2 regions of the Streptomyces sp. NPDC006294 genome follow, and region 1 is predicted to be linked to the other one. Evidence: riboswitches for the same ligand, from Rfam matches in the RefSeq annotation. Region 1 holds a riboswitch; the other holds the start of a gene.

Region 1 (7,115 bases):
CTGCCGGGCACCCGGGCGGTGACGGTGTCGAAGTACGAGCCGTGCACGACCTCGACACCACCGGCCCGCAGTCCCTCGGCGAGGATCGCGGCGTAGCGGTGGGTGCGCCGCGCGATGGTCCGCAGCCCCTCGGGGCCGTGGTAGACCGCGTACATGCCGGCCATGACGGCGAGCAGCACCTGGGCGGTGCAGATGTTGCTGGTGGCCTTCTCACGGCGGATGTGCTGCTCACGGGTCTGCAGCGCCAGCCGGTAGGCCCGGTTGCCGTCCGCGTCGACGGAGACGCCGACGAGGCGGCCGGGCAGGCTGCGGGCGAACGTGTCGCGCACGGCCATGTAACCGGCGTGCGGGCCGCCGAAACCCATCGGGACGCCGAAGCGCTGGGTGGTGCCGACCGCGATGTCCGCGCCGAGCTCACCGGGCGAGGTGAGCAGCGTGAGAGCGAGCAGGTCGGCGGCGACGGTGACGATCGCCCCGAGCTCGTGCGCCTGGTCGATGACCGGCTTGAGGTCCCGTACGGCGCCCGAGGCGCCCGGGTACTGCAGCAGCACACCGAACACGCCGCGCTCGGCGATCTCGGCGGGGATTCCGTCGCTGAGGTCCGCGGTGACGACCTCGACACCGGTCGGCTCGGCGCGGGTCCCGATCACGGCGACGGTCTGCGGCATGGTGTCGGCGTCGATCAGGAAGACGCCGTTCTTCACCTTGCCGACGCGGCGGGCCAGCGACATGGCCTCCGCGGCCGCGGTGCCCTCGTCGAGGAGCGAGGCGCCGGAGGTGGGCAGCCCGGTGAGGTCGGCGACGACGGTCTGGAAGTTCAGCAGCGCCTCGAGCCGGCCCTGCGAGATCTCGGGCTGGTACGGCGTGTACGCCGTGTACCAGGCCGGGTTCTCCATGACGTTGCGCAGGATGACCGGCGGCGTGAACGTCCCGTAGTAGCCCAGGCCGATCATGGGCGCGAGCACCTGATTGCGGTCCGCCAGTATGCGCAGCTCGGCCAGGACCTCGGCCTCGGTGCGCGCGTCGGGGAGGTCGAGTGCCTCGGCGCTCTTGATGACGTCCGGCACGGCGGCGGCGGTCAGCTCGTCGAGCGAGCCGTAACCCACTTGGGCGAGCATCTTGGCCTGGGCACCGGCGTCGGGCCCGATGTGCCGCTGCTCGAACGGGATCCCCTGCTCCAGCCGGGAGAGCGGAATACGGTTGGCGGTCATGGTGGGAGGCCTCCTGGTCTTCGCGACCTGCGAGGGGCATCACGGCGCGGATGCCCGGACGGCCTCCCCCTCTGTCATCTCGACCTGAGAGCTTCACCGGGCGTCGCTCAGCGACCTCCCGGCTTTCACCGTCGGTGAGAGCGGATGCCGTCCGACGCCCGCCCTGCTTTCCAGAGTGACCTCGTCCGTGCGGTACAGGTGCCTGAGAGATTCCGGGGAGGATTTGCTCCTTCGGCGCCTCCGGAATTCTCACCGGAGGACTCTCCCGCACAGGGTCAGCAGCCGCTTGCCAGGGTACCAGCGCGGTCCGCTCGCCATCGCTCGAGTGGCCGACACCCGGGATGTGGCCTTTTGTAGTCGTTGGGGAGCAGTTGCGACCAATTGGAGGGACCGTGCAGACCGACATCGATCCGCGCAGCCTGATAGGCCGCAAGGCGTTCGACCGCAACGGCACCAAGATCGGGACCGTTGACGAGGTGTATCTGGACGACGCCACGGGAGTCCCCGAGTGGGCGGCCGTGCGGACCGGCCTCTTCAGCCGGGACGCGTTCGTCCCGCTCGAGCCGAGCGAACTCGTCGACAACACCCTTCGTGTCCCGTACGAACGCGCACTGATCAAGGACGCCCCCGATTTCGGCGTGGGCCGTCATCTCTCGCCCGAACAGGAACTCCAGCTCTACCACCACTACGGCCTCGACCTCTCCGGCCCTCCCCCGTCCCCGGCCCCCGCCTCCGGCGACCGCTCCTTCGGCCGCGTCGCGGGCCAGGAGGACTGACCCCCGGGACGCGGCCCCGCCCTCACACTCTTCCCGGCCCCGGCGCGCGACCTGGCGCGCCGGGGCCGTGCGCCGTCCGGGGGCCGCCCCACCGGTCAGGCCCGCACCGCCCGCCCGCAGGGTGGGCCTCCCGGGCCCGAGGCCCCTGCAACCGGCTCCCCACCCGGCTCTCCGGGGTCGCCGGGTGCGTGCGCCGACTGCGCCGTATCGGATCGGGGCGGGGCGACGGGGTCGGCCTCGGGCCTCGCACGAGGTCCGACGGAGACTTCGGCTAGGGCGTCGGGGCTGCCCGCAGCTCCGACGACCGGACCGGTCGCGGGGCCGGCGCAGGCCTCGGCCTCCGGCCCTGTCGCGAATCCGGCAGCGGCACCGACGCAGGCGTCACCCACGACAACGGGGGCGGGTCCACCCTCTGGCCCGACCACCGGCGTCTGCCCCACCGGGCCGCCCGCACCCGGCTCGACCAGCGGCAGCGGATCCGCCGCCTCCAGTTGCTCGTCCTCCACTCGGAACGTCCGTACCCGCCCCGGCGGCGACCACGGTTCCTCGAAGCGCACGGTGACCCGGCCGACACCGCTGCCCTGGACCCAGCCCGGTCCGTACAGCGCGTGGCGCACGTCCTGGCCCGCGGCCCAGCGACGCTCCGCCGGCTCCTCCCGGCTGCCCGGGTCGAGGGCTTCGGTCGCGTGCGGCTCGGCCGGCGGGGCCGGGTCCTCCGCTGAGACGGCGGCGGAACCGGCCTCCGCCGCTGCCTGCGCGAAGAGGTCCTCCTGTGTGTAGTCCGCGAGCCCGGTGACGCCGACCCCGAGCAGACGCACCCCGCCCGTGGTGTCCACCGACTCCAGCAGCCGCCCCGCGGCCTCCCGCACCACCGCGGGATCGTCCGTCGGCCCGCGCAGCGTCTCCGAGCGCGTCAGCGTCGAGAAGTCGTAGCGCCGCACCTTGAGCACGATGGTGCGGCCGGAGTGGCCGCTCGCCCGCAGCCGCTGCACGCATCGCTCGGCGAGCCGCTCCACCTCGATCCGCACCCGGACCCGGTCGTGCAGGTCGACGTCGAACGTGTCCTCCACCGACACCGACTTCGCGTCCCGCTCGGCCACCACCGGCCGGTCGTCGTGCCCGAGCGCCATGCGGAACAGGGACGTCCCGTGCGCCCGGCCGAGCAGCCGCACCAGCTCGTCCTCGCCCGCCCCTGCCAGGTCCGCGACCGTCGTCATACCGGCGCGGCGCAGATGCTCTCCGGTGGCGGGCCCCACGCCGGGCAGGATCCGGACCGACATCGGGCCGAGCAGCGCACGCTCGGTGCCGGGCTCGATCAGGACCAGACCGTCCGGCTTGGCCTGCTCGGAGGCGATCTTGGCGATCATCTTGGAGCCCGCGAGCCCGACCGATCCGGTGAGGCCCGTCACCGCTCGTATGTCGGCGCGCAGCCGTTCACCGGTCGCGCGGGCGGACACAGTGTCGTCGGCGGCTCCACCGGCCTCCAGGTCGACGAAGGCCTCGTCGAGACTCAGCGGCTCCACCAGCGGCGAGAGCCGCCCGAGCAGCTCCATGACCTGCTCGCTCACCGAGCGGTAGAGGGAGAAGCGCGGCACGAGATACGCAGCGTTCGGAGCGAGTCGCCGGGCCTGCGCCATCGGCATGGCGGAGTGGACGCCGAATCGTCTGGCCTCGTACGACGCGGTGGCCACGACACCCCGCGGACCGAGTCCGCCGACGACCACGGGCTTTCCGCGCAGCGAAGGCTTCGCCGCCTGCTCGGCGGCGGCGAAGAAGGCATCCATGTCGAGATGCAGGATCGTCGGCGCGGTTCTCACATCTCCGATGCTCCCGCACGCCACTGACAATCGGGAGCTCCGGACACGTCAGACGGCCCGGTCGCGTCTGCGTCTCGCCAGTTCGTCGGCGGGGTTGTGGCCGACCAGGGTCTCCCCGGTGTCGACGCGCTCGCCGTGCAGCTGTGAGAGCGCCGCCTCGACGTCCCGCCACACGACACCGACGGCGATGCCGAACACGCCCTGGCCTCCTTGGAGCAGCCCGACCACCTCGTCGGGAGAGGAGCATTCGTGGACCGTCGCCCCGTCGCTCATCAGCGTCATTCGCTCGAGGTCCCTGAACCCGCGGGCACGCAGGTGCTGGACGGCCGCGCGGATGTTCTGGAGCGCCACGCCGGTGTCCAGGAAGCGCTTGACGATCTTGAGTACGACCACGTCGCGAAAGCTGTAGAGCCGCTGGGTGCCGGAGCCGTACGCCGACCGGACACTCGGCTCGACCAGACCCGTGCGCGCCCAGTAGTCGAGCTGCCGGTAGGTGATGCCCGCGGCCGCGCATGCGGTCGGTCCGCGATAGCCGATGGTGTCGGTGGAGGGCACGGCCACGCCGTCGTGCAGCGGATACGGCCCGCTTTCCACCGGACCGGGTCCGGGGCCGCCCCCAGCCGTACTGTCGCCGCTGCTTCTCACGCCGACCTCCGTCCTTGACCTGCCACCTCGAAGGTAGGGAGTCACCAGGGGTGCGTCAACGATCGCCACACTCGGCACGCCGAGTGATAATCACCCTGAGAGTGGTTTCTCGTGCCCCGATCCCGGGAAAGGCTACTCGAATGCGCTGACGCGGAAGCGCCGAGCGGCGCCCTCTGCCGGAACCGTCACCGGTCCGCAACCCTCACTGGTTGCTCGAGCCGAAGTCCTCGGGTGAGATCTGGTCGAGGAACTCGCGGAACTTCTCCACCTCGTCCTCCTGCTCGTCCGGGATCGCGATGCCGGCGTCGTCCAGCACCCCGTCACTGCCGTAGATCGGCGTGCCGGTGCGCAGGGCCAGCGCTATCGCGTCGGACGGCCTGGCGCTCACCTCGACCCCGCTGGCGAAGACCAGCTCCGCGTAGAAGACGCCTTCGCGCAGGTCGGTGATGCGGACCTGGGTGAGCTCCTGGCCCACCGCCTCCAGCACGTCCTTGAAGAGGTCGTGGGTCAGCGGCCTGGCCGGTGCCATGCCCTGCTGTGCGAAGGCGATGGCGGTCGCCTCCCCGGGGCCGATCCAGATGGGGAGGTACCGATCGCCTCCCACTTCACGCAGAAGCACGATCGGTTGGTTCGAGGGCATTTCGACCCGGACACCCACAACGTCGAGCTCGTTCACACAGCAACCCTAGGACGTGCGCGACCGGTTTGGGTAGTCGGGTTGGTCCAAGATCAGGGGACCCGCACTCCGAGGGCGGTCCGCACCAGCGCCGCATGCAGCCTCACGGACAGGGTCACCAGCTCTTTGGTGGTCGCCTCGGCATGCGCTCTGGTCTGCGGATTACGGTGTCGGCGCAGCGGCGCGACCAGCTGCTCCACGAGCCCGGCCTCCCGCTCTGCGGACGCCTTCATGGCGCGAAGGTGCCTCGGTTCCAGACCGAATCTTCCCAGCTCCGCGACGAGCCGGGCGACGGTGGCGGCCTCGGCGTCGTAGGAACCGCTCCCGTCCGGCGTCAGCAGACCGTACGACTCCCACTCGACGAGCTGCTCCTCGCTGACCTCGGCGGCGGCCAGCAGGGCCGCACGGCTGATCCGGCCCGCGGTCGGGCGGTCGGCCTCCGGCTCCCAGCCCGCGTCGACAGGCTCGTGCTGCTCCCGGTACGCCCCCTGCACGGGCAGCGGGACGCTCTCGCCCCGCTCCAGGGCGTCCAGCTGCTCGCGAATCACCTTCAGCGGGAGGTAGTGGTCACGCTGCATCCGCAGCACGAGCGCGAGCCGCTCGACGTCCTGGGGGCTGAACTTGCGGTATCCGGAGGGCGTACGGCTCGGTTCGACCAGCCCTTCGGCCTCCAGGAAGCGGATCTTGGAGATCGTCACTTCGGGAAACTCTTCGCGCAGGTGCCCGAGCACCGCGCCGATGCTCATCGGGCGGTCACCCGCGGCGGCGGCGCCGTGACCGGCGCCGCCCGTCGGTGTTCGCAGCATGTACCTTCCCTGGGTGTCCCCCGGGTGGAGCCTGGGGGAGGATCACGCGCCCCGCTGGCTCCCGTAGAAGACCAGCCGGTACTTGCCGATCTGTACCTCGTCGCCGTTGGCCAGGACCACGGAGTCGATCCGCTCCCTGTTCACGTACGTGCCGTTGAGGCTGCCGACGTCGGAGACGGTGAAACCGCCGTCCGCGTCCCGGCGGAACTCCACGTGCCGGCGCGAGACCGTGACGTCGTCGAGGAAGATGTCGCTCTGCGGGTGGCGGCCGGCCGTCGTCAGGTCGCTGTCCAGGAGGAAGCGGCTGCCGGAGTTGGGCCCCCGGCGGACGACCAGCAGCGCCGAACCGAGCGGCAGGGCCTCGACGGCGGCCTGGGCCTCCGGCGAGAGCGAGGGGACGGCGGTCTGGCCCGTCACCTCGGAGTCGTAGGCCTCGATACCGGAGATGGAGATGGTCGAGGTCGTCTCCGACGCGCGCTCGGCGGGTGCTCCGCCCCGCAGCGGCGCACCGCAGTTGGAGCAGAACCGGCCGGCCTCGGTGTTCCGGTGGCCGCACCTCGTACAAACCGGCAAACCCGCCATGGACGGATCCTCCTGCCGCGGCTGCCCCGCGTGGGGATTGGTCGCATACGGGTCGGAGGCGAACCCTCCACCCGTACTTGAGGTTGATGGTTCCCCGAAACCTATGCCTCCGGCACCGGCGGGGTCAACAGACGACGCGCCCTGTCCGCCCGAATTGTCCCCACCGGGAACCTCGTCGCGGAACAGCGGACGCTCGCCCGGCTGGTCCTCGCTCTCGCCATGACGCGGCGCGCGATGGCGGGCCTCGCCGTCCTCGCGTGCACTCTTGCCGAACCACTTCGCAAACAACTTCACGGGCGTTTCCCCTTGACCGAAATAGACCCGCCCGTGGGGCAGGACGAACCCTCAACCAACACACCTGCCGACCCGGACACCCTCACAACGTCCGTATCCACCAGACAGTTTCCACCACGCGCCACAAGTCGGATGCGCCGACCCCCGGCAATCGTCTGCCCCGGCCCCACCGTCCCCATGTTCCCCTGATTCACTGCGGTGACGACCGAGCGTAGTCAGGCCGTTCCGCCGACCGCAAGGCGTCGACAATGATCTTGTCCGAGCGCTCGACGGTGGCCGTGGCCTGCTCCTTCTCCAACGTCTGCACC
Region 2 (7,115 bases), on a different contig from region 1:
TAGCGGTGATACCTACTCGAGACCCGGACACTCAACAAACCGGGCAGATACGGGACATCCTCACCCGGCGAGTTAACGCCCTTGACATCTGGCGGAGTTCTTGACCGACATCCGCCGCCGCGTCGCAGCTCAGCGGGTGTGCGGCGGCGGATAGCCGTAGCCGCCGCCGGCGGCCGGGGCGCCGGCGTGGGCGTCGCGGTCGTAGAAGGGGCGCGCGTTGACCCGCATCCACATGGTGACCGGGTCGTACTCGTCGGACATGGCCACCGTCGACACCGGCAGGCCGTCCGGGACCGCGGCGACGGACTGCCGCATCATCGCGTGCACCGCGTCGACCGACTGGGGAGCGGCGTCGTAGAGGTCCAGGCCGATCGCGAGGTACGCGGGCCCGATCGACGGCTGCACCCAGGCGCGCCGCAGGGAGCGGACGGCCGAGGTGCGGTGCGCGTTCTGCGTCAGCAGGGCGTAGAACTGCGGGATCTCGATCGCGGGCTCGGTCAGCCGCAGCGGTCCGGCGGGCATCCGGTCCAGGCCCGTGGCGATACGGCGCAGATCCAGCCACGGGACGCCGACTCCGCCGCCGGGCGCGTGCGGATTGAGCCAGATCCCCCAGCGGTCCGGGTAGAGGGCGCGGGCGATGTCGCGGCCGCCGGTGACCTCGTGCGCGCGGTTCCAGCCGGAGACGGCGAGTTCCTGGGCGGAGGTGACGCACGGCGCGTAGCAGACGCCGTCGACCTCCATGTTTCCGTACTGGGCGTCGGCCGAGCCGGGCTCTCCGTGCCACAGCAGCATCCAGATCCGGCCGCCCGAGGGCTCGGCGAGGGCATGCAGCAGCGCCTCGTACGCGTCGTAGCGGCCCGGAGTCACCTGGCGCAGCATGTGCTCGACCTGCCCGGCCGCCGCGGTGCCTGACGCACTCACCCTGTTCCGCCCCTCTTCGTTCCCACCGTTTCGCCCACCGTCCCGCCTGCCGTCCCGCCCGCCGGTTCACACAACGTTTCGCGCACCGTTTCGCACGGCCGCTGTCAGGCTGGTCAGGCCATCAAACCAGCTTAATCGGCCGTGTCGGCAAAGACTTGGCCACTACGCGTGCTGTCGCTCGTAGAACGGCCGTACGCGCTCCAGCATCCAGTCGCCCACCGGGTCCTGCGCAATGTCGAGAAGCACCAGGTTGACGGGCCACGGGAGCTGGACCCGGCCGAGGGCCCGACCGAGGGCGTCCATGGGAGCGTCGCGGTCGGCGCCCTCCCACGACGAGAGCTGGACGCCGATGAACAGCGCCGGCGCGTCGCCCTCGACGGAGGCGAGCGCGCGGCGGGCGGTCACGACGACCCCGGTGCTCTCGAACTCGCCCGCGGCGGCGGACAGGAAATCGACCGGCTCCTCCTTCCAGTCCGGCTCGAACAGCCGGACCCGGCCGCCGGACGCTGCGCCGTCGAGCGGCGTCCGCCCGGCCCGGCACAGTTCGGCGACGGCGGGCGGCGGCAGCGGCACGCCGACGGCGCCGCCCGGGTTGACGGCGATGCCGAGCTGTGGAGGCAGACCGCGGGCGAAGTCCCTGGCCGGGGCGACGGTGAACGACATGTGCGCGCCGACGCACTGGAGGAACTGCTGCTCCGAACTGAAGACCGGGACGAAGGCGGCGCCGCCGATGTCCATCGTCGGCAGATCGAGGTCACGGCTGTCGGGCCCGCCGCCGTTCGGAAGCGGAATCCATACCGGGCTGCGCCCGAGCACCTCGACGAGGCGGCCTCCGGCCGAGGGGTTGCCGAGAGAGGCGGCGAGCACCTCTTCGAGCTCGTTGGCGGGCCAGGCGGGGGCGGGTGTCTCCATGCGGGTCGTCCTTCGTACGGTGCGGTGCGCCGGGGCCGACCTTAGCGCCGGGCGCGTGCGCGGTACGGGCGCGGGTCCGGGCAGAGCCCGGTTACGGGAAGGAGCGGGAGGGGACAGGGCGGCCGACCGCCGCCCGCCCCCATCGTCACTCGAACCCCAGCCGTCCCAACACCCCCGCCGCCTCCCGGTCCAGCAGGACCGCCGACGCGCACCCCCACGGCAGCCGCCCCGCCTCCGCGTCCGCGACCAGGCGGGACACGGCGCGGCGGTGCCGGGCGAAGGCGTAACCCGAGACGCCGCGCCCCCGCTCCCGCTGGCCCTCTCTCGCGACCTGCGGGGTCACGTCCAGCAGCACCAGGTGCAGCGACGTGCCCCGCCGCCGCGTCTCGCGCGCGAGCCAGCGTCGGACCCACGCCTGCGTACCGCAGTCGTGCACGACGACGCTCTCGCCGGACCGCAGCGCGCGCCACAGCCCGGCGTAGTGGGCCAGCCGGACGAGCGGCCGGTAGACGGCGTACGGCAGGAAGCGGGGCGCACGGGCGTCCCACCGGTCCCGGGTGTCCTGGGAGTCGATGCCGAGGCCCTGCGCCGCACGCCGCATCAGCGTGGACTTCCCGCTCCCGGGGAGGCCGGAGACGACGACCACGTCGCCGGCGGCGAAGAGCAGGCTGCGCGGACTGCGCCCGGCGCGCTCGCGCAGATCGCGCAGGACGGGCGGCGCGGCGGGCGCGACCGGCGCGAGAGGTATCGCGGCCCCCGCCTGGGACGGGACGGCGGACATACCCGGCGGCGCCGGCACCCCCGCGGTCGTGGCGGCGTATGCACCGGTCGGCGGCAACGTCATCCCCTCCCCCTTCGGGTCGTCCCACACCCTTGCCCATGAAGTGTAAAGAATTGGTAATGCGGCTCAAGCGATTTCAGGGCGCCTCTCGCTCCACTCTTCCCCGATGCGTGCAATGATGTGCGCGCCAACTCCATACCGGCCGCTTGAATCCGCGCGGGAGAGTCCCTGCCACCTGTGTGGCGGGCGCCGAAGGAGCAAGTTCCTCCCTTGAATCTCTCAGGCCCCGTACCGCGCGCGATGAGGCAGATCTGAAAAGCGAGCCGCGTCGAGCGCGCTCCACCCAAGGTGCAAGTCACGACTACCCGTACGCGTGGTCGGGGCGAACCTCTCAGGTTCCGATGACAGATGGGGAGGATTGTCCTCGAGCCATGCCCTGGGAGCCACACCTATGAGCAACGTCCCCCGTCTGACCGCACTCGACGCCCTGCACAGGTCGCTGGGCGCGACCATGACCGATTTCGCCGGCTGGGACATGCCGCTGCGCTACGGCAGTGAGCGCGACGAGCACACCGCGGTCCGCACCAAGGCCGGCCTCTTCGACCTCTCCCACATGGGCGAGATCACCGTCAGCGGCCCGCAGGCGGTCGACCTGCTGAACTACGCACTGGTCGGCAACATCTCCACCGTCGGCCCCGGCCGCGCCCGGTACACGATGATCTGCCGGGCCGACGGCGGCATCCTCGACGACCTGATCGTCTACCGCCTCGGCGCGAGCGAGGCCCCCGAGTACATGGTCGTCGCCAACGCCGGCAACGCCCAGATCGTGCTCGACGCCCTCACCGAGCGCGCCGAGGGCTTCGACGCCACCGTCCGCGACGACCGTGACGCGTACGCGCTGATCGCCGTCCAGGGCCCCGAGTCCCCCGGCATCCTGCAGTCGCTGACCGACGCCGACCTGGACGGTCTGAAGTACTACGCGGGCCTGCCCGGCACGGTCGCGGGCGTCCCGGCGCTGATCGCCCGTACCGGCTACACCGGTGAGGACGGCTTCGAGCTGTTCGTCGAGCCGCAGCACGCCGAGAAGCTCTGGCAGGCGCTGACCGGGGCGGGCGCGCCCGCCGGTCTGATCCCCTGCGGCCTCTCCTGCCGCGACACGCTGCGCCTGGAGGCGGGCATGCCGCTGTACGGGCACGAGCTGACGACCGCGCTCACCCCGTTCGACGCCGGCCTCGGCCGGGTCGTGAAGTTCGAGAAGGAGGGCGACTTCGTCGGCCGTGAGGCGCTCACGGCCGCCGCGAAGCGCGCCGAGACGGCACCGCCGCGCAAGCTCGTCGGGCTGATCGCCCAGGGCCGCCGCGTCCCGCGCGCCGGGATGCAGGTCGTCGCCGGCGGGCAGGTCGTCGGCGAGGTCACCTCGGGCGCCCCGAGCCCCACCCTCGGCAAGCCGATCGCCATGGCGTACGTCGACGCGGCCCACGCCGCGCCCGGCACCCAGGGCGTGGGCGTCGACATCCGCGGCACCCACGAGCCGTACGACGTCGTCGCGCTGCCGTTCTACAAGCGCCAGAAGTGATCATCCGGGTCCGGAAGTGATCGTCCGCACCCTCTCCCCGTTCACCAGCACTCCCCCGCGTACAGGAGAATTCAGGTCATGAGCAACCCCCAGCAGCTGCGCTACAGCAAGGAGCACGAGTGGCTGTCGGCCGCCGAGGACGGCGTGTCGACGGTCGGCATCACGGAGCACGCGGCGAACGCGCTCGGCGACGTGGTGTACGTCCAGCTCCCCGAGGTCGGCGCCACCGTGACCGCGGGTGAGACCTGCGGCGAGCTCGAGTCCACCAAGTCGGTCAGCGACCTGTACTCCCCGGTCAGCGGTGAGGTCACCGAGGCCAACGAGGACGTCGTGAACGACCCGTCGCTGGTGAACTCCGCCCCGTTCGAGGGCGGCTGGCTGTTCAAGGTACGCGTCAGCGAGGAGCAGGACGACCTGCTCTCCGCGGACGAGTACACCGAATTCGCCGGCTGACCCAAGCGCCGCCCCAAGCGCTGACCTGAGACCTTAGGGACCGAGTGATGTCGCTTCTCAACACCCCTCTCCACGAGCTGGACCCGGACGTCGCCGCCGCTGTCGACGCCGAGCTCCACCGTCAGCAGTCCACCCTCGAGATGATCGCCTCGGAGAACTTCGCTCCGGTCGCGGTCATGGAGGCCCAGGGCTCCGTCCTCACCAACAAGTACGCCGAGGGCTACCCCGGCCGCCGCTACTACGGCGGCTGCGAGCACGTCGACGTGGTCGAGCAGATCGCGATCGACCGCATCAAGGCGCTTTTCGGCGCCGAGCACGCCAATGTGCAGCCCCACTCGGGCGCGCAGGCGAACGCGGCCGCGATGTTCGCGCTGCTGAAGCCGGGCGACACGATCATGGGCCTGAACCTGGCCCACGGCGGTCACCTGACCCACGGCATGAAGATCAACTTCTCCGGCAAGCTCTACAACGTGGTCGCGTACCACGTCGACGACGCCACCGGCCAGGTCGACATGGCCGAGGTCGAGCGGCTCGCCAAGGAGTCCAAGCCGAAGCTGATCGTGGCCGGCTGGTCCGCGTACCCGCGCCAGCTGGACTTCGCGGCCTTCCGCCGGATCGCCGACGAGGTCGGCGCGTACCTCATGGTCGACATGGCCCACTTCGCGGGCCTGGTCGCCGCGGGTCTGCACCCGAACCCGGTGCCGCACGCCCACGTCGTCACCACCACCACGCACAAGACCCTCGGCGGTCCGCGCGGCGGTGTGATCCTGTCGACGCAGGAGCTCGCCAAGAAGATCAACTCCGCGGTCTTCCCCGGTCAGCAGGGCGGCCCGCTGGAGCACGTCATCGCGGCCAAGGCGGTCTCCTTCAAGATCGCCGCCTCCGAGGACTTCAAGGAGCGCCAGCAGCGCACGCTGGACGGCGCCCGCGTCCTCGCCGAGCGCCTGGTCCAGGCGGACGTCGCCGAGCACGGCGTCTCCGTCCTGTCCGGCGGCACGGACGTGCACCTGGTCCTGGTGGACCTGCGCAACTCCGAGCTGGACGGCCAGCAGGCCGAGGACCGTCTCCACGAGGTCGGCATCACGGTCAACCGCAACGCCATCCCGAACGACCCGCGGCCGCCGATGGTCACCTCGGGTCTGCGGATCGGCACGCCGGCGCTCGCCACCCGCGGCTTCCAGGACGAGGACTTCCGCGAGGTCGCGGACATCATCGCCGAGGCGCTGAAGCCGTCGTACGACGTGCCGGCGCTGAGCGCCCGGGTCACCGCCCTGGCCGCGAAGCACCCGCTCTACCCCGGTCTGTGACGGATCTCCCGTAACAGCCCGGAGCAAAACAAAAGGGGCACCGCGCACACTGGACCGTGAGCGCGGTGCCCCGCACCACGTCGGCACCGACGTCAGCAGCATCACGCACCCACGCAATGCCTCTGCACCACCGGCAGACAACGGCGTCTACCACCCCACAAGGAGTTCCCCGTGGCCCTCTCGGTCTTCGACCTGTTCTCGATCGGTATCGGCCCGTCCAGCTCCCACACGGTGGGCCCGATGCGCGCCGCCCGGATGTTCGCCCGGCGCCTGAAGAACGAGGGCCTGCTGGCCCACACCGCCTCGATACGCGCCGAGCTGTACGGCTCCCTGGGCGCGACCGGCCACGGCCACGGCACGCCGAAGGCCGTCCTGCTGGGACTCGAGGGCAACTCCCCGCGCACGGTCGACGTCGAGAGCGCCGACGAGCAGGTGGAGCGGATCAAGGCCGACGGGCGGCTCAATCTGCTCGGCGCCCACGAGATCGCCTTCGACTTCGACGCGGACCTGGTCCTGCACCGCCGCAAGGCCCTGCCGTACCACGCCAACGGCATGACGGTGACCGCGCGCGACGCCGAGGGCGCCACGCTGCTGGAGAAGACGTACTACTCGGTGGGCGGCGGGTTCGTCGTCGACGAGACCGTGCTTTCTCAAGAGGGGGTGGCGGGCGACAACCCGATCGTCCCCGACGACACCGTCCTGAAGCACCCCTTCCGCACCGGCGACGAGCTCCTGCGGCTCACCAGGGAGACGGGCCTGTCGATCTCGGCGCTGATGCTGGAGAACGAGAAGGCCTGGCGCACCGAGGACGAGATCCGCGAGGGCCTGCTGGAGATCTGGCGCGTCATGCAGGCGTGCGTGGCGCGCGGCATGGCCCGCGAGGGCATCCTCCCCGGCGGCCTCAAGGTCCGCCGCCGCGCCGCGACCACGGCCCGCAAGCTGCGCTCCGAGGGCGACCCGAAGGCGCTGGCCATGGAGTGGATCACGCTCTACGCGATGGCCGTCAACGAGGAGAACGCGGCCGGCGGCCGCGTCGTCACCGCCCCGACCAACGGCGCCGCGGGCATCATCCCGGCGGTCCTGCACTACTACATGAACTTCGTCCCGGGCGCCGACGAGGAGGGCATCGTCGACTTCCTGCTCGCCGCGGGCGCGATCGGCATGC

Evidence for each region. Region 1 has a riboswitch for glycine ahead of gcvP (aminomethyl-transferring glycine dehydrogenase). Riboswitches for the same ligand answer to the same signal wherever they lie in the genome.
Region 2: another riboswitch for glycine. It lies ahead of gcvT (glycine cleavage system aminomethyltransferase GcvT); the one in region 1 lies ahead of gcvP (aminomethyl-transferring glycine dehydrogenase).

Annotation. Positions count from the first base shown of each region.
Region 1 covers NZ_JBIAHV010000021.1:124,154-131,268, forward strand. Annotated here, with positions in the region: gene gcvP (aminomethyl-transferring glycine dehydrogenase) at 1-1,211, opposite strand, end outside; glycine riboswitch at 1,392-1,489, opposite strand; gene ACFYOP_RS30165 (PRC-barrel domain-containing protein) at 1,604-1,987, shown strand; gene ACFYOP_RS30170 (DNA polymerase IV) at 2,083-3,804, opposite strand; gene ACFYOP_RS30175 (MerR family transcriptional regulator) at 3,853-4,398, opposite strand; gene ACFYOP_RS30180 (bifunctional nuclease family protein) at 4,652-5,125, opposite strand; gene ACFYOP_RS30185 (MerR family transcriptional regulator) at 5,179-5,931, opposite strand; gene ACFYOP_RS30190 (FHA domain-containing protein) at 5,974-6,849, opposite strand; gene ACFYOP_RS30195 (DUF881 domain-containing protein) at 6,998-7,115, opposite strand, start outside.
Region 2 covers NZ_JBIAHV010000005.1:269,727-276,841, forward strand. Annotated here, with positions in the region: gene ACFYOP_RS11060 (enhanced serine sensitivity protein SseB C-terminal domain-containing protein) at 130-921, opposite strand; gene ACFYOP_RS11065 (enhanced serine sensitivity protein SseB) at 1,084-1,833, opposite strand; gene ACFYOP_RS11070 (AAA family ATPase) at 1,979-2,677, opposite strand; glycine riboswitch at 2,822-2,918, shown strand; gene gcvT (glycine cleavage system aminomethyltransferase GcvT) at 3,066-4,190, shown strand; gene gcvH (glycine cleavage system protein GcvH) at 4,269-4,643, shown strand; gene glyA (serine hydroxymethyltransferase) at 4,691-5,950, shown strand; gene ACFYOP_RS11090 (L-serine ammonia-lyase) at 6,122-7,115, shown strand, end outside.